2 regions of the Bacillus sp. L381 genome follow, and region 2 is predicted to be linked to the other one. Evidence: a T-box and tRNA genes for the amino acid it is inferred to sense, from the RefSeq annotation. Region 2 holds a T-box; the other holds one or more tRNA genes.
The links. The T-box of region 2 lies ahead of tyrS (tyrosine--tRNA ligase). A T-box ahead of a tRNA ligase gene usually reads a tRNA of that ligase, here a tRNA-Tyr.
Positions count from the first base shown of each region.

Region 1: it has a tRNA-Tyr gene. The T-box ahead of tyrS (tyrosine--tRNA ligase) is inferred to sense a tRNA for this amino acid. The anticodon was not compared.

Region 1 covers NZ_CP127224.1:190,985-199,965, reverse strand. Annotated here, with positions in the region: gene glmS (glutamine--fructose-6-phosphate transaminase (isomerizing)) at 1-751, opposite strand, end outside; gene glmM (phosphoglucosamine mutase) at 1,183-2,529, opposite strand; gene cdaR (CdaA regulatory protein CdaR) at 2,547-3,983, opposite strand; gene cdaA (diadenylate cyclase CdaA) at 3,976-4,797, opposite strand; gene rsiW (anti-sigma-W factor RsiW) at 4,963-5,589, opposite strand; gene sigW (RNA polymerase sigma factor SigW) at 5,603-6,166, opposite strand; tRNA gene QRX25_RS01110 (tRNA-Gln) at 6,395-6,466, opposite strand; tRNA gene QRX25_RS01105 (tRNA-Tyr) at 6,471-6,555, opposite strand; tRNA gene QRX25_RS01100 (tRNA-Thr) at 6,575-6,647, opposite strand; tRNA gene QRX25_RS01095 (tRNA-Val) at 6,653-6,728, opposite strand; tRNA gene QRX25_RS01090 (tRNA-Glu) at 6,732-6,803, opposite strand; gene QRX25_RS01085 (2-thiouracil desulfurase family protein) at 6,984-7,436, shown strand; gene QRX25_RS01080 (GNAT family N-acetyltransferase) at 7,454-7,930, shown strand; gene murQ (N-acetylmuramic acid 6-phosphate etherase) at 8,030-8,959, shown strand.
Region 2 covers NZ_CP127224.1:2,717,663-2,726,643, reverse strand. Annotated here, with positions in the region: gene QRX25_RS13875 (acetoin utilization protein AcuC) at 1-376, opposite strand, end outside; gene QRX25_RS13870 (acetoin utilization AcuB family protein) at 373-1,017, opposite strand; gene QRX25_RS13865 (GNAT family N-acetyltransferase) at 1,042-1,674, opposite strand; gene acsA (acetate--CoA ligase) at 1,833-3,551, shown strand; T-box leader at 3,605-3,841, shown strand; gene tyrS (tyrosine--tRNA ligase) at 3,892-5,154, shown strand; gene sr7p (small protein SR7P) at 5,275-5,400, shown strand; gene QRX25_RS13845 (AzlD domain-containing protein) at 5,442-5,765, opposite strand; gene QRX25_RS13840 (AzlC family ABC transporter permease) at 5,762-6,493, opposite strand; gene QRX25_RS13835 (TrmB family transcriptional regulator) at 6,566-7,372, opposite strand; gene QRX25_RS13830 (cation diffusion facilitator family transporter) at 7,591-8,463, shown strand; partial or broken gene QRX25_RS19850 (hypothetical protein) at 8,654-8,728, shown strand; gene QRX25_RS13825 (hypothetical protein) at 8,752-8,981, shown strand, end outside.

The sequences.
Region 1 (8,981 bases), 1.3 Mb from region 2:
AGTGAGGGTATGTGCCTTTTTCGATATCACTGGCGTCAAGCTCAGCGATATAAGACGCACGTGTCATGACTTCACCGTCAAGGTTTTTAATCACGGCTTCGTCTTTTGTCACGATCACCATTTCTTTGTCCAAAAGCTCAACGTATTCATTCGTTACTTGAAGCATAGCCATCGCGTCAGATGCCACGACGTTAAAAGTATCTCCAAGGCCGATTAACAGAGGGCTTTTGTTTTTTGCAACGTAGATGGTGTCTGTATTTTCGCCGTCAAATAATGCAATTGCGTAAGAGCCTTTTAACAGAGTCAGTGTTTTGCGGAACGCTTCTTCTGTACTAAGTCCTCCCGCCACAAATTGCTCAATCATTTGAACGACTACTTCAGTGTCCGTGTCGCTTTTCAGTTCAACGTTTTCAAGGTATTCACGCTTCAGCTGAACATAGTTCTCGATCACACCGTTATGAACAAGTGTAAACCGGCCGAGTGCGCTTTGATGCGGGTGAGCGTTCAGGAAGCTTGGTTCGCCGTGAGTCGCCCAGCGTGTATGGCCGATTCCCGCTTGAGATTCAACCGTTTGATCCACCACTTCACGAAGGTCGGCGATGCGGCCTTTTTCTTTGTACACATGCACGCCCTGCTCATTCGCCACAGCGATACCGGCAGAGTCATAACCGCGGTACTCAAGCTTCTCTAATCCTTTTAACAAAATCTCTTTCGCATCAAGATGACCGATATAACCTACAATTCCACACATTTTTTCTTCCTCCTAAAGGTGTAAAAGGAGACGAAGAAAGTCAGATTACAAGGGGACTTTCAATCGTCCCCTCCCACATGTTTTTTTGGAAGATCATGTGATTTCCCTTTGTTCGGAGAGTCGCCCCTCCGGTTTGAAGAAATCCTTACGGCTGTGATCTAAATGAATCAGCCGGGAGGCATCCGCCGAAAATTCGATAACCTCCATCCTCGTCAACTAAGCCGTTTTTCGGGCGCTTAGTTCGGGCGCTATAATTATGAAAGATGCAAACAATGCCGCCTTTCCTATAAATGAAAAACAAAGGCTGAACAAGCTTGATTTTACAACATGTGCCAAGGACGGTCAATTATTTTTTTGCCGCCCCGGCATCATGTTACTATCATTTTATGCTGATCGCACTTGTCTTGTTCGCTCTCTGTTTATAAACTTCGCTATTCCGCTCCCATTTCTGTCCGCACGACATCCACGATTTTTGTGACATATTCGTCACAAAGCTCTTTTGTTCTCGCTTCCGCCATTACGCGGACGAGCGGCTCGGTGCCTGACGGGCGCACTAAAATCCGGCCGTCTCCGTTCATTTCTTTTTCCACTTCAGAAATAACAGCCTTTACCTTAGCGTTTTCTTCCACCTTATATTTATCCGTCACTTTCACGTTTACTAAAAGCTGCGGGAATTTTTTCATTTCACCAGCAAGCTCTGAAAGGGTTTTCCCCGACGCCTTCAGCGTATTCACAAGCATGATCGCCGACAAGAGCCCGTCACCGGTAGTGTTGTAATCAAGGAAAATAAGGTGCCCTGACTGCTCGCCGCCGACATTATAGCCGTCTTTTTTCATCGCTTCTACGACATAGCGGTCACCGACTGCCGTTTGAATGCTTTTGATTTCTTCTTTTTCAAGCGCTTTGTAGAAACCGAGGTTGCTCATCACGGTTGATACGACTGTATCATCCTTCAGACGGCCTTCTGATTTCAAATACTTCGCGCATATGTACATGATCTGATCGCCGTCCACGATGTTTCCTTTTTCATCAACGGCAATGAGGCGGTCGCCGTCTCCGTCAAACGCAAGACCGATATCGGCATTTTTTTCTTTGACGAAAGCACTCAGCGCTTCCGGGTGTGTAGAACCGACGCCGTCATTAATATTTAAGCCGTTCGGAGACGTTCCCATTGTAGACACATCAGCATCAAGATCGGCAAAAAGGTGTGTCGCAATGGAAGATGTCGCACCATGGGCGCAGTCAAGCGCTACATGAATACCCGTGAAATCCTCATCCGCCGTCTGCTTTAAAAATTGCAGATACTTTTGAACGCCTTCAAAATAATCGTTCACAAGCCCGAGGTCCGCGCCTGTCGGTCTCGGAAGTTTATCCTCCGGTTCATCCATGAGACGTTCAATCTCGGCCTCCTGCTCGTCAGAAAGCTTAAAGCCGTCTCCTCCGAAAAATTTAATGCCGTTATCCTGCACGGGATTGTGAGAAGCGGAAATCATGACGCCCGCCTCAGCATCCATCGCTTTCGTTAAATAGGATACCCCCGGCGTAGAAATAACGCCGAGACGCATCACTTCAGCTCCGATCGATAAAAGTCCGGCGACAAGGGCTCCCTCCAGCATATGCCCGGAGATACGTGTATCGCGGCCGATCAGCACTTTCGGGCGCTGTTTATCTTTGGTCAGGACATAACCGCCAAAACGCCCCACTTTAAAGGCCAGCTCTGGCGTAAGCTCGCTGTTGGCAACACCTCTTACACCATCTGTTCCAAAATACTTGCCCATTTTGTATCGCTCCTTTTTCATTCTGTTGAAGATGAATCAGCACTTGATCCGTCTTCATCCTGGTCTTGATTTTGATCCTGGTTTTGACTTTTATTCTGATCGCTGTCAGTGTCTTCCTGGTTCTTGTTCTTGTCTTTGTCTGCGTCTCCGCTTGTGCCGTCTTTATTGCCGGAATCAGCGGAGCCGCCGTCATTTTTATTTGAACTTGTGTTTTTCTTAGAAGTCAGCCTGATCTTAACCGTGTCTTTTGACAAGGACCATGTGACATTTTGCGGCCCGTTTACTTCAAGCTTTACAGAATGCTCTCCGTCATCTAAGCCCGAGACATTGGCATACAGCTCAATGTCCGACTTTTTCAGCGCCTTAATGTTAGCCGGAGAGCCTTTGGCCGTAATATTGATCGCCCGCGATTCAGGGTCGAGAAACTCAATCCGCTGCGAGCCTCCAAGTCCGACCGTCTTAATTGGGACATTGCTAAAATCCTTTTTGTCTTCACTGTCCACCTTAACATGAAGGGTAATTTTCCCCGGTGACACCTTTGTGACACCCTTAGGAAGCGGGATGTCGGCATCGACATCCGTATCTTTATCAATTTTGTCTAAATCAAGAGATACACCGTCGATAAATTCAAGTGAATCCAGCACATCCTGCGGGCCGTAAACCGTCACCTCACTCGGATTCGAGTCAATGCTCGCAACGCTCACCCCGTCAGGAAGACTTCCCTTCCTTTCAATTTTGAAAGGGAGCTTTTTGCTCGGACTGGCCACGGGAACCGTCACTTTAATGACTGACGGTTCAACATCAACAGGAAGTGCGTTGCCGTCTTTGTCATAGACGGTCACCTTCACTTCCTTATCAATGGTCTCATTTGCATTTTCAAGGTTCACGGATGCTTTGACAAGCGAAATGTTGTCAATCACGTTTTTCGAACCCGTAATCTGTACGTTTTTCGGGCTGATAATCGGCTGCTGGGGCGTATATCCCTTTTTCATTTTGCTTTTATTGTAGTATTCAACTTCAACGGGAAAACTTTCAGCCGTTTTTTCCTGAATCGTAACCGTCGTGACTGACGGGTTAATGGATATCGTCAGTCCGTCCGACACATTTTTCGCCTTCAATTCGACCTTATGGGTCCCGGTCTTCAGCTTATTCATATCAGCGTATATCTCAAAATTCTTCGTCTGTCTCGCCTTTTTCACCGCGCTTGTCGAGCCTTTAATCGTGACATTTACGGTCTGGGGCACGCCGGTGACTACGTAATTCGCTTCATCATAGTATGCTTTTACAGGAATATCAGTAAGCGTAGCCTCGTCAGTCGTTGATGTCGGAAAAAAAGATTCCCCCGGCTTTTTCGGAGTCGGCGCCTGGTTGTTGTTAACCGCAACATAAAGCAGGAGCGCAAAGAGCAATGCAATGATCTTTACAGCCCAGCGGTTGTTTAAGAATTTATCCATTTTTCTTGCCCCTCCAGTACCAGCGGTTAGAAGAAGTATCTCTGGCGTTTTTCTTAAACTCTGCTTCAAGCATTTCTTTCAGTGCTTCTTCCGTCAATTCTCTGTGAAGGTCTCCGTTTTTGGCCACACTGATGGCGCCCGTCTCTTCGGATACGATAATGGTTAAGCTGTCCGTCACTTCACTGATGCCGACAGCCGCTCTGTGCCGCGTCCCCAGCTCCTTTGAAATAAACGGGCTTTCAGAAAGCGGCAGATAACAGGCAGCGGCCGCAATCTCGTTATTTTTCATTATGACCGCTCCATCGTGCAGCGGCGTATTCGGAATGAAGATATTAATCAAAAGCTCCGAGCTGACCTGCGCATTAAGCGGGATGCCCGTCTCAATATAATCGCCCATTCCCGTGTCGCGCTCAATGGCGATGAGAGCGCCGATTCGGCGTTTCGCCATGTAGCTGATCGATTTTGTAATCGCTTCAATTGTCTTATGCTGCGCTTCCTCCACGGGGGTGCCGCTCCTTGAAAAGAACCGGCCCCGTCCGAGCTGTTCAAGCGCCCGCCTCAGCTCAGGCTGGAATATAATGATAATCGCTAAAAATCCCCATGTTATCGCTTGGTCCATCAGCCATTGAAGCGTGCTGAGTCCCAAATATGAACTGGCCATCCGGACCAATACGATGACGACGATTCCTTTTAAAAGCTGAACCGCCTTCGTTCCGCGTATGACCATGATTAATTTATATATCACATACCAAACAAGGAGAATATCAACGGCATTGCCGAGGTATTGCAAAAATGGGATGTCCTCAAAAGCCATTTCCTCGTCCTCCAGGAATTCAGTCATTTCGTTTTTTCACTATGAATTGTGCTGCATGAGCAATATGTACATCATATAGCGTGCTCATTATACCACATTTTGATTTCTCAAGTGAAATGAGCCAGCGCGGCAATCCATAAAAAAAGAGTAAAGCGATTATACGCTTTACTCATCTTCATTCGGGTCCAAAGCGCTCACAACGCCCTGACCCGCCGATTTCAGTTCGTACCAGACCCAGTCAAACAATTGGTTAATTTCTTCAATCTGCCCGGTGACTTGTCCGGCTGAGGCCATGTATTTTTCTCCGTTGACGACGGTCACATTGCCGTCGACCTTACCTTTAATGACCAGCTTGCCGTTTTTTACTGTAACATCGCCCTTTACGGTCTCGCCTTCAGGGACGGTGACCGTGTGATTCTGCACGACAAGGTTCGGCTGTTTGGACACACTGAAATTGTGGTCGTTATGCCAGCTGTTGAAAAAACCGCCGCCCATTAAAATCACAAAAACCGCTGCGGCTGCAATGATCGGATGAGTTTTGATCCATCGTTTAACAGAAGCGCGTTTTTTCTCTTTTGGAAGATTCGCCATAACTTTGGCAGTAAAATCAGCAGGGGCTGTGACATGCGATGTGCTTCGGACGAGCGCTACGGATTTCTCCATTTCATGAAAATGCCGTTTGCAATTCTCGCATGACCGCAAATGTTGTTTTAATACGTTTTCATCTTCAGGAAGGATATCTCCATCAAGATGCTTATGCATAAGCTGCACGATCTGTTCAGGACAGCTCATTTCATCACCCCACTTAAAGATCCCTCAATTGTTTTCTAAGAGCCTCTCTGCCTCTGTGAATCCTTGTCTTGACGGTGCCGACAGGGATATTCAGAATCTCCCCGATTTCAATTAAAGAGAGTTCGTCAATATACTTTAATACAATAACCGTTCTGTACTTGTCAGGCAGCTTTAAAATCTTTTTCTGAATTGTGTCCGACAGCTCCAACGACAATACGGCGTCTTCAGGGAGAACCCCGTCCGCGGCGATCTGCGAATACATCGTCAGCCCTTCTGCTCCCGCCACTTCTGCGTCCAGATAGTAATCAGGCTTTTTCTTGCGGATGCGGTCAATGGTCAGGTTGGTCGCAATTCTGTAAAGCCACGTTGAAAACTTTCTATTGATATCGAAACTGTCGATATTGACATACGCTCTGATAAAAGCCTCCTGCGCAATATCTTCCGCTTCGTGGACATTGCCGAGCATGCGGTAGCAAAGCTGGTAAATCTTATCTTTATAAAGGTCAACGATTTCTGCAAACGCATTTTGATCGCCTTTTTTGACTTGCTTAATTCTTTTTTTAATCAGGTTTTCCATGTTTTATCTTACCTCTGCCCTTCACCGGTCTGTATCTATACGTTGATTGTTTTAAAAGGTTTCATTTTTTTATTACATTTATTTTACCAAATTTCAGGCAGGGTGTAGATGGAAAATACAGAATATACTGCCTTAACAGCAGCTTAAAAATAGTATATCTAATGAACAATCAGAAACCGAACTGAAATGCCGATAAAAAAAGACACCTTATGCAAAAGGTGTCTGAGACTGGGCTAGCTGGATTCGAACCAACGCATGACGGAGTCAAAGTCCGTTGCCTTACCGCTTGGCTATAGCCCAAAAATGGTGGAGGGGGACGGATTCGAACCGCCGAACCCTGAGGGAGCGGATTTACAGTCCGCCGCGTTTAGCCACTTCGCTACCCCTCCGTATTTTTCAGAAAAACAGTGCCGGCCAGAGGACTTGAACCCCCAACCTACTGATTACAAGTCAGTTGCTCTACCAATTGAGCTAGGCCGGCAAATATGGTGGAGGATGACGGGCTCGAACCGCCGACCCTCTGCTTGTAAGGCAGATGCTCTCCCAGCTGAGCTAATCCTCCATATGACCCGTACGGGATTCGAACCCGTGTTACCGCCGTGAAAGGGCGGTGTCTTAACCGCTTGACCAACGGGCCGTTGTGTCCGCGTCGAGCTGACAAAAGTTATTATATACAGGTTGTACCCCTTTTGTAAAGAGAAAAATTATTTTTTTTATTTTCAAACTTTTTTACCCGTTTTTTAACTGAAAAACTCATCCCTTCTTTCTTATTTCATTTAAGATGGAGGTATCATAAATATGAAGGGAATGGACACAGATGATCTTAGTCAGCTCTTGTCTCGGCGGTATCGAATGCAGGTATAACGGCTCCCACGCCGCTTCGGAAAAAATCCGCAGACTCGTGGATGAAAAGAAAGCTGTTATGGTCTGCCCCGAACTTTTGGGCGGCTTCACCACTCCCCGCGAACCGGCGGAAATCATCGGCGGCACGGGCGAAGATGTGCTGAACGGAACGGCGAAAATCGTAACGGCATCTGGTGAAGACGTTACCGCTTTATATATGGCCGGCGCGGAAAAAACTCTGGCATACGCAAAAGAAATAGGCGCCGGCACGGTCATTCTTAAAGAAAACAGCCCATCCTGCGGAAGCAGCTTCATCTATGACGGCACTTTCTCAGGAAAAAAAATAATCGGGGACGGCATCACTTCCGCTCTTTTAAAACGGGCAGGCTGCCGTGTTTTATCAGAAGATGAACTGGATCAATTATAAAAAGGAGAGAAGATATCATGGATGTAACCCTGTCTTTTTATAAACCGGAGCATGCAGACGGGCTGAACGGGTTTGTACTCAGTGAAGAAGATAAAATGTTCTCCGCTCTCCCGAAAGATGTCCTGCCGCAGGCGCTTGTCATCCGGGATCGTTATCCGACAGTCATTTTAAAAGAAGACAGCCCCGTCGGTTTTTTTATTTTACATACCTCAAAAGAAACCATAACCCCGTATTCGAACAACGTATCTGCCATTTTGCTGAGCGCGCTGTCATTACATGCGCCGCAGCAGGGAAAAGGTTACGCCAAACAAGCGATGCTGCAGCTCCCCGCTTTTGTCGCAAATTATTTTCCTTGGTGTGATGAAATCGTGCTTGCAGTGAACCATCGCAATCATCGTGCACAGAACCTGTACCGGTCTTCCGGTTTTATTGATAAAGGGCGCCGCAGGATCGGCCCGATCGGCGAACAGCACATTTTGCATCATTTTTTGTGAAAGCGTTTGATTTTTCATCTCTTTCCTGCCGATTTTTCTTGAAACATATATTCAGAAGCCCATATACTTCAAGTAATAACGACTTGGGAGGGTACATTCATGACAGACCGGCTTAACATTCACAGATTGACCACAGAAACAAGAAATCCAGAGACCGCTTCAATCCATCAAGCAGACACGATAGAAATCCTCCGCATCATTAACCGAGAGGATTTCAAAGTGGCGGACGCCGTTCAGCAGGTGCTGCCTGATATTGAAATTGCCGTTCAATTCGCCCATCAGTCATTGCGGCGAAACGGCAGGCTGATTTATGCGGGAGCGGGCACAAGCGGCAGACTTGGTGTACTGGATGCGGTTGAATGCCCGCCTACATACAGCGTAAGTCCCGACACCGTCATCGGATTGATGGCCGGAGGGGCAGACGCCTTTTTGCAAGCGGCTGAAGGAATCGAAGACAGCGAGGAAACCGGCGCTCTTGACCTCAAGACAATCGGGCTTACCGAAGACGATACCGTGATCGCTATCGCAGCAAGCGGGCGCACTCCGTATGCGGCCGGTGCGCTGAAATATGCAAAAACAATCGGCGCCAAAACCGTCGCGCTCACATGCAATAAGCACTCGCTGATCAGCACGTATGCCGATCACAGCATCGAAGTTGTCGTCGGCCCCGAAGTGATTACAGGGTCAACACGAATGAAAGCGGCGACGGCACATAAAATGATTCTGAACATGATTTCCACCGCCGTGATGATTAAAAGCGGCAAAGTATACGAAAATTTAATGGTGGACGTTCATGTCAGCAATGAAAAATTGAAAGAACGGGCAATCGGCATCATCCAAAGCATCACGGGCGTCCCGTACGACAAGGCAAGGGAAACGCTTGAGGCCTCAGGCAGCCATGTCAAAACGGCGATCGTCATGCTGAAGACGAATTCGGACGAAACACATGCGAAAGCACTGCTCAAAGAAGCAGAAGGCTTCATTGACAAAGCCATTGAACAGCATATTTCAAGAGAAAAAAACCGCTGATCATTCCTTGGTCAGAATGCCC
Region 2 (8,981 bases):
TGCAGGCATGCCTTGCTTGTCCCGTCATGACATAATCGGCCGCTGTTAAGGTGCCGCCCACAAGCAGCGATGCAGCTTCATGCATGCCGGCAAAAACGGGGGTGTCTTCCGTTCCGAGCCCGTAGCTTTCTCCTTCTTTGGCAGGGAGCCGGCCCCCACCGGCAAGTTCCACAGCCTGTATGTAATCCTCCGTATGAACGAGAGCCAGCTCTTCTTTAGAGGCCGTGCGGGGAGCGACGATATCTCCCTCTTCAAACGCGTCCGCCGCCTGTAGCAGATCGTATGTCAAAAGCACGCGCTGCTGATTGAACGGATGTTCCTGATGAAATTGATACGTCTGATAAGAAGGCGAGTAAACAAAAACGCTGTCTCTCATGACTGATCCCTCAAATGTTTCGGCCACAAGACATTGTATCCGGCTTCATGAACGGCACGGATGAAAGGGAGCGGATTCATCGTCTTCACCCGGAAGACGAGTATATTCGACCCGGCTGAATCATGGGGATAGACGAGCACACTCAGGATTTGGAGCTGAAGATCACGGCACATGCAGCTGAGATCAGCAAGGCTTTGGGTCATATCCGTCACCAGGATTTCCACCTGTGATCCCGGCTGAGCTGCGCCTGTCAGGCTGACGAAAGTCCGAAGTACATCGGTTTTGGTTAAAATGCCTGTCAGCTTATTGTTTACTGTGATCGGCAGACAGCCGATGCCATGCTCATAAAAAGAAGCGGATATTTCTTCCACGAAATCAAGCGGATGGGCGCAGATGACATTCCGTTTCATAATGGTTTCCACTTTGTTTGTCAGAAACGCGCCGCGGTCTTCTTGTTCAAAGCTGCCCGGGCCGGCCTGTTTAATGTCCCTGTCTGTGACGATACCGGCGACGTGCAGGTCTTCGTCGGTGACAGGGAGATGACGGATATGATATGCCTTCATTTTGCGTACGGCTGTTTCAATGGAGTCGTTTTTTGTGACGGTGATGACATCCCGTTTCATGATTTGTTCTGCAATCATTTTTTTATCCCCTTTGTAGGTCAGTCAATACATAAATCGCTGATAAAAACGAAGCCTGTCGAACTGTTCGATTGACTCCTGACTGACGTGCCTGCCGATGCGGGCCATCAGACAATTGGCCGGATGAGAGCTGATTTCCGGTTCATCCGTTGCAAACCAGACAAGACCCCCGGCATTCATCATCTTTTCCATAATCCTTCTGTATTCCCACACGTCTTTTTTCATTCCTTTTAAATCCCAATGCCAGTAATATTCCGTCGTCATGATGATGTAATGTTCCATCTGTTCATCCATCATGCTGACTGTCAGCAAAGTTTTTCCGACAGAACAGCCCCTGTAGCCGGGAGCGACCTCGATCGCCCCGAGTTCAAGGAGGTCTTCCATATTTCCGTCAGACCACCGTTCAAGCGGATCGGGATATAAATACGTCACATAGCCGATAATCGTCTGTCCGTCCCTGGCGATAATGATCCGCCCTTCGGGAAGCCCGGCTATTTCGATTAACGCTTTGTGCTGTTCATGAGGAAGGCGAAAGGCAGTCAGGCCTTCATGAAACTCATACTGTGCTAAGTCCTCTGGAGGAACGGGCCCTTCTACTAAAAGAGGGCCGGCTGCTGTCTGAATAGATGTAGAATGGTACGTTTTATGATGTTTCACTGATTCACCGCCTGTCGGTTCTTAATAAAAACACATCTCCTTTAAGCATAACAAATTATAAAGCGTTTTCAATAGTACAGTAATTTATATTTTAAAAATTGAGAAAACTGTGAACTTCTACTATAATTAGTCTATAGATCAGCAAAGGGGGATGTTGCATGAATTTGAAAGCGTTGCCAGCAGAAAAGGGGAATTATCATCTGCAAAATTATGAGGAAACATACCGCAGCTTCGATTGGAAAGAAGTAGAGGCGGAGTTTTCCTGGCATCAGACCGGTAAGCTGAATGCCGCATATGAAGCGATTGACCGCCATGCCGAGTCATTTCGCAGAAACAAAGTAGCGCTGTATTATAAGGACGCAAACAGGGAAGAAAAATACACATTTAAAGAAATGATGGAGGAATCGAACCGGGCGGGAAATGTGCTGAGACGGTATGGAAACGTGGAAAAAGGAGACCGCGTTTTTATTTTCATGCCGCGTTCGCCGGAGCTGTATTTTATCATGCTCGGCGCTATTAAAATCGGTGCGATTGCCGGCCCTTTATTTGAAGCGTTTATGGAAGGCGCCGTCAAAGACCGTCTGCTGAACAGCCAGGCAAAGGTTGTCGTGACAACACCTGAACTGGCCGAACGGATTCCGGCAGAGAGTCTCCCCGACCTGCAGCATATTTTCATTGTCGGCGGCAGCGAAGAAACGGGAGATAAAATCATCCATTACGATAAAGCGGCTGAAGGAGAAAGCACGAGACTTGACATTGAATGGATGGACAGAAGAGACGGCTACCTGCTTCATTACACATCAGGATCTACCGGAACGCCTAAGGGTGTGCTTCACGTTCATGAAGCCATGATTCAGCAATACCAGACCGGCAAGTGGGTGCTTGATCTTAAAGAAGACGATATTTACTGGTGCACTGCGGACCCAGGCTGGGTGACCGGGACGGTGTACGGGATTTTTGCGCCATGGCTGAACGGGGCGGCGAACGTGATCGTCGGCGGCAGATTCAGTCCGGAAAACTGGTACGGCACAATTGAAAAGCTCGGTGTCAGCGTCTGGTACAGCGCTCCGACCGCTTTCAGAATGCTTATGGGCGCCGGAGATGAAATGGCGTCCAAATTTGACCTTACTTCACTTCGTCACGTCCTGAGTGTCGGAGAGCCTTTGAACCCTGAGGTCATCAAGTGGGGGCATAAAGTATTCGGCAAGCGCATCCACGATACGTGGTGGATGACGGAAACCGGCGGACAGCTTATCTGCAATTATCCTTGCATGGAGATCAAGCCGGGTTCAATGGGCAAACCGATTCCGGGAGTGGAAGCGGCGATCGTTGACAATCAAGGGAATGAACTTCCGCCGTACCGGATGGGGAACCTGGCTATTAAAAAGGGCTGGCCGTCCATGATGGATTCCATTTGGAATAACAAAGAAAAATATGATTCTTATTTCATGCCGGGCGGCTGGTATGTTTCCGGAGATTCAGCTTATATGGATGAAGACGGTTATTTCTGGTTCCAAGGGAGAGTCGATGATGTTATTATGACATCCGGTGAGCGTGTCGGCCCGTTTGAAGTCGAAAGCAAACTTGTTGAACATCCGGCGATTGCCGAAGCAGGTGTCATCGGAAAGCCGGATCCTGTCAGGGGAGAAATCATTAAAGCGTTTATCGCCCTCAGAGAAGGACATGAACCATCCGATCAGCTGAAAGAGGACATTCGTCTCTTTGTAAAACAGGGGCTTGCCGCGCATGCCGCACCGCGTGAAATTGAGTTTAAAGATAAACTGCCGAAAACACGGAGCGGAAAAATCATGCGACGTGTGCTGAAGGCGTGGGAGCTGAACCTGCCGGCAGGCGACCTGTCCACAATGGAAGATTAAAGCCGGCGTTGACATTGCATCTAGTTTATGTTAAAAATGAGTAAGCTTCATACGAAAAGGTTTTGATTGAGACAAGTAGGATATCTGATTGTTCCAGAGAGCTGATGGCCGGTGAAAATCAGCACATAAGATATGCCGAATACACTCATGAACCGCTTTTGCGAACAAAGTACTTCAAAGGAAGGCTTTCAGTAGTGAAAGAACGGACACGGTCCGTTATCAGGAAGAGTGATAAGAGCTTTTTTAGGCTTTTATTAGTAGGGTGGTACCGCGATTATATCGTCCCTTCGTTTTAAACGAAGGGGCGTTTTTTATTTCTATAAACAAAGGAGAAGACAAAATGACTAATTTATTAGAAGATTTATCATTCCGCGGCTTAATCCAGCAAATGACGGATGAAGAAGGACTGAATAAACAGCTGAACGAAGAAAAAATCCGTTTATACTCAGGGTTTGACCCGACGGCTGACAGCCTGCACATCGGACACCTTCTGCCGATATTGACATTGCGCCGTTTCCAGCTTGCAGGCCACCATCCGATTGCGCTTGTAGGCGGCGCAACGGGACTGATCGGCGATCCGAGCGGCAAAAAAGCGGAACGTACGTTAAACACTCAGGATATCGTTGTGGAATGGTCGCAAAAAATTAAAAATCAGCTTTCCCGATTTTTAGATTTCGAAGCCGGAGAAAACCCCGCTGTCATAGCGAACAACTTTGACTGGATCGGAAAAATGAGCATCATTGAATTTCTTCGCGACGTCGGAAAAAACTTCGGAATCAACTACATGCTAGCGAAAGATACCGTAAGCTCAAGAATTGAAACAGGGATTTCTTACACGGAATTCAGCTACATGATCCTGCAATCCTATGATTTCCTGAATCTGTACAGAGAAAAGAACTGCAAACTCCAAATCGGCGGCAGTGACCAGTGGGGCAACATCACGGCCGGTCTTGAACTGATCAGAAAATCGGAAGAAGGGGCGAAAGCGTTCGGTCTTACCATTCCGCTCGTTACAAAAGCGGACGGCACGAAATTCGGCAAAACGGAAGGCGGCGCGATTTGGCTTGATAAAGAAAAAACATCGCCGTATGAATTCTACCAATTCTGGATCAATACAGATGACCGCGACGTTGTCAAATATTTAAAATACTTTACTTTCTTATCAAAAGAGGAAATTGAAGCTTATGCTGAAAAAACGGAGACGGCTCCTGAGAAAAGGGAAGCACAGAAACGTCTCGCTGAAGAAGTGACTGTTCTTGTACACGGCCGCGAAGCGCTTGAGCAGGCCGTTCATATCTCCCAGGCGCTGTTCAGCGGCAATATTAAAGAGCTTTCCGCTCAAGACGTCAAGGTAGGGTTTAAAGACGTGCCTTCGTTTGAAAAAGACCGCTCTGAAGAACTGTCTTTAGTAGACGTGCTTGTGGAATCTAAATTGTCGCCTTCAAAACGGCAGGCCCGTGAAGACATTCAAAACGGGGCCGTCTACATTAACGGCGAGCGCCAGACGGACATCAGCCATCTTCTGACAGCAGAAGACCGCATCGAAGATCAATTTACCGTACTGCGCCGCGGAAAGAAAAAATACTTCCTGATCACGTACTGAAAATAAAAAGCAGCCCGGCCGCTTTATGCGGCAGGCTGCTTTTTTATGTTTTGTGAATACTGCACCGGGAAATGAGTACAGTACATAGTATAAGGCAAAACAGGGAAGGGGCGCTGCGCCGTGAATTTCATGTTCACCATCGCGAAGGAAAGATTGCAGCGGGATCATTGGGAACAGCAGCAAAGCATGAACGCCGAAGTCAAAGCCGAAGAACCTGAGGCGGAAGAAGAAAATCCGCCATCATAAAGTAAAAAGCCTTCATTCTGCGGAATGGAGGCTTTTGTTTGTCACCAGATCAGCCTGACGGCGGCCATCAGCACGACTCCCGTGATGACCGTAATTGATAAGCTTTTTGTCCACATCGCGCAAAGCAATGTCGGGATGAGAACGATCATTGATTTCCAATCAAAGGTCAAAGCGCTGTTTGTTTTCACGATCATGCTCTCCGTTACCAGGGCGGTCAAAATGCAAAGCGGAATAAAGGAGAGCCATTTTAAAGCCAATTCAGGCATCTGAATGTTCCGGACAAATATAAACGGAACAATGCGCGGCACAAGTGTAACAATCATGCAGCCGAGTATAATCCAGATCATTTGCGTACTGATGCTCATTTGTCCGTCACCACCCCGATGGTTGCCACAATCACGGTTGAGACGATGACCGCGATGTGTGACGGCACGATATACGATAACAAGACCATAAAAATAATCATATAGACGATTAAGGAAAGATTGTGCTTCAGTTTTTCCGACGCGGACGTCTGCAATTGCAGCACCAGCAGCGCCGCAAACATAGCGGGCAAAGCAAAGTCCAGGCCGAGGGCGTAAGGATCAGATATCCATTGTCCGAGAAGCCCGCCCATCATACAAGAAATAACCCAGCACACATAAGCTGTTACATTCAGGCCGTTCATCCACTTATCGTAAAGCCTGCCGTTCTGAGCCGCCTTGTTTACCGCTACCCCGAAAGATTCGTCGGTAAGCAAAGCGCCGAAGCCGATATTTTTCACCAAAGAGTATTTCGTGAAATAAGGTGCGATGGTCAGACTGAGCAGAAGGTGCCGCAGATTGACGATAAACGTCGTTAAAATAATGGCGGAAATCGGACTCCCGGAAACAAGGAGCGAGCAAATAATAAATTGGGCGGCGCCGGCATAGACAAACACGGATAACAAACAAATTTCAAGAATACTGAGATGTGAGGCCACGCCGACAATGCCGAAAGCAAAACCGATACTCATATAGCCAAGCAAGGTAGGCACACAATCCCGGACCCCCTGTAAAAACGTATCGTTCATTTCCCGGGAAACGGCGGTTTTTTGCACTTCTGTGTTAATCATTTTTTATACTCCTTCCTTAGAGATTATAATGATAACGACTAATGAAAAAATCAAAGAAAATACGGTTCACATTTATATGAACCGATTTCCGGTGACGACATGAAATAACGAATGGTTTTGTTTCATCAGGCCTTCAACTTTCTCAGCCCCTACTTCTTTTACAAGCTCCGCGAACATAAGGTCGTGCCTCATATATTCCATGGCGACGAGAACGAGAGCGGGATCTTCTGATTTAATGGCCCAGGCATTCGTCTGTGGAGAAAAATTGGCGATTAAGACTTCTTTATTATCGCGTGCCGCTATCGTTAATCTCCCGCCCATGCGTTTTTCCGCCACTTCAGGCGACATATTGTGATGTGTCGTATTTCCGAGCTTCACTTCCGGAGGACCGAACACAATCGAAAAGACGGGCAATTTTTCGGCGGCGCGTTTGTTAGCGGCTTCTTGAATAAAGGGAATCTGCTGTTCCCAGACAGACAGCCACAACTCTTCCTCGGCTTTTTCAATCATATCCTTCAATTCATTGATGACATGATCATTTGTGCTGATGCGGCGGATGACATTCATCTCCTGCTCGCTTTCAAGCGCCAATAATTTCTCCTCAAGATAGCCGAAGGAGCTCTCGAAATCGTGCCGCAGCCGGTCAATTAATTCCTTTCCGGCAAGCGGGGCATATGTAACCGGATCAGACGGCACAATATGGACAGCGCCTTTATCAACTAATTTTCCCAATACTTCATAGATCATTGAGCGGGGGACGCCTGACCTTTTACTGACTTCGTATCCGGTAACAGGCGAGTGTTTTAACAAGCCGATATATGCTTTGCATTCATATTGAGAAAATCCAAATTTCTGTAATTCTTTCAGAACATCCTCCATAAACATCCTCCGTAGTGGTTATTCATGAAACTACTATAATGTAAGCGGTTATATGTTGTCAATGGGACTTGAGTGCTGAATGAGAGGCACAGCTGTTTTGTCGCTTTCCAACTTATTTTAGAGCGAGTTACTTGTATGGCTCTCGTGAAAAACGTTGCCGTAGACCCACACGAATGCTGTTTGATACGATAAATATAAGAAGTCAAAAGAGGAGGATCATGGTGGAAAACACCTCTAAAATCGCTTTTTTATCAGTTATAAGCAATTCTCTGGTTGTCATGCTCAAAATAGCGGTGGGTATTATAACAGGGTCTGTCGCGATACTTTCCGAAGCCATTCATTCTTTTTTAGATTTGATCGCCGCCTTCATCGCCTTTATTTCCGTCAGAATATCAAAAAAGCCGGCTGATACAGGGCATCCGTACGGACATGGAAAGGTCGAGAATCTGTCCGGGACCATTGAGACGATTCTGATTTTTGCGGCAGGGATTTGGATGATATATGAATGCGTTCAAAAATTGGTGAATCCGGAGCCGGTTCATCTGCCGGTATTGGGAATTGTTGTGATGCTTTTAGGGGCTCTCATTAATTTGGTCGTCTCGAAATTAGTAAAAAGAGAAGCTGAAAAGGTTAATTCCGTAGCAATGAAATCAAATGCCCTGCACTTACTGACTGACGTATACACATCATTAGGCGTAGCGGCAAGCCTTTTGGTCGTTACATTAACGGAGTGGTATATACTTGATCCCATTATAGGTATGGTGCTTGCGGTATATATCATATATGAAGCGTTTAAGTTAATGAAAGAAGCATTTCCGCCGCTGATTGATACCCGTCTGTCAGAAGAAGAAGAGAAAACAATTTTAAAGATTATTGATACATTTCATCAGGAATTTATTGAAATCCACGATTTTCGTACAAGGCGGTCAGGCCCGCAGGAGTATATTGATTTTCACATGGTCGTGGCATCTCACGTGACGATTAAAGACGTGCACGACTTGTGTGACCGCATTGAAAGGGATATTACGGATGAATTTAAACAAGCACAGGTGATGATTCACCCCGAGCCGGAGAGCGAAAGGAAGAAATAAATGATCTTGCCTTTGTCACCGGCAGGTTTCTGACAGCGATAATCGTGATCTTTAACTGAGAGCCCCGTGTAAAACGGGGCTTTTTTGTTATGCAAATGACTATTTTTCTCTCCATATGAGAGAGAAGCTTATACAAGTGAAAGGTTCATTTCATACGTTATGTTGTAAAGAAAAAAGGAGGTGAATACAATTGAACGCTATTTCTGTTAAAGAAATTGAACATGGAGTTGCCGTTGCTGAAAGAGAAGGTTTAGGGGAGTATTTACACCAAGAACCGGTTTCCGGAAAATGTTCGCGCCGTTCACGCAGCAGAAGACGGACGCGCCGGACACATTGTCCGCGCAGCAGAAGACGGACGCACCGTTCACATCGTTCACGCAGCAGAAGACGGACACGCCGGACACATTGTCCGCGCAGCAGAAGACGGACACACCGTTCACACCGTTCACATCGTTCACGCAGCAGAAGACGGACGCGCCGTACACGTCGTTCGCATCGCACAAGACGGTCCCATCATA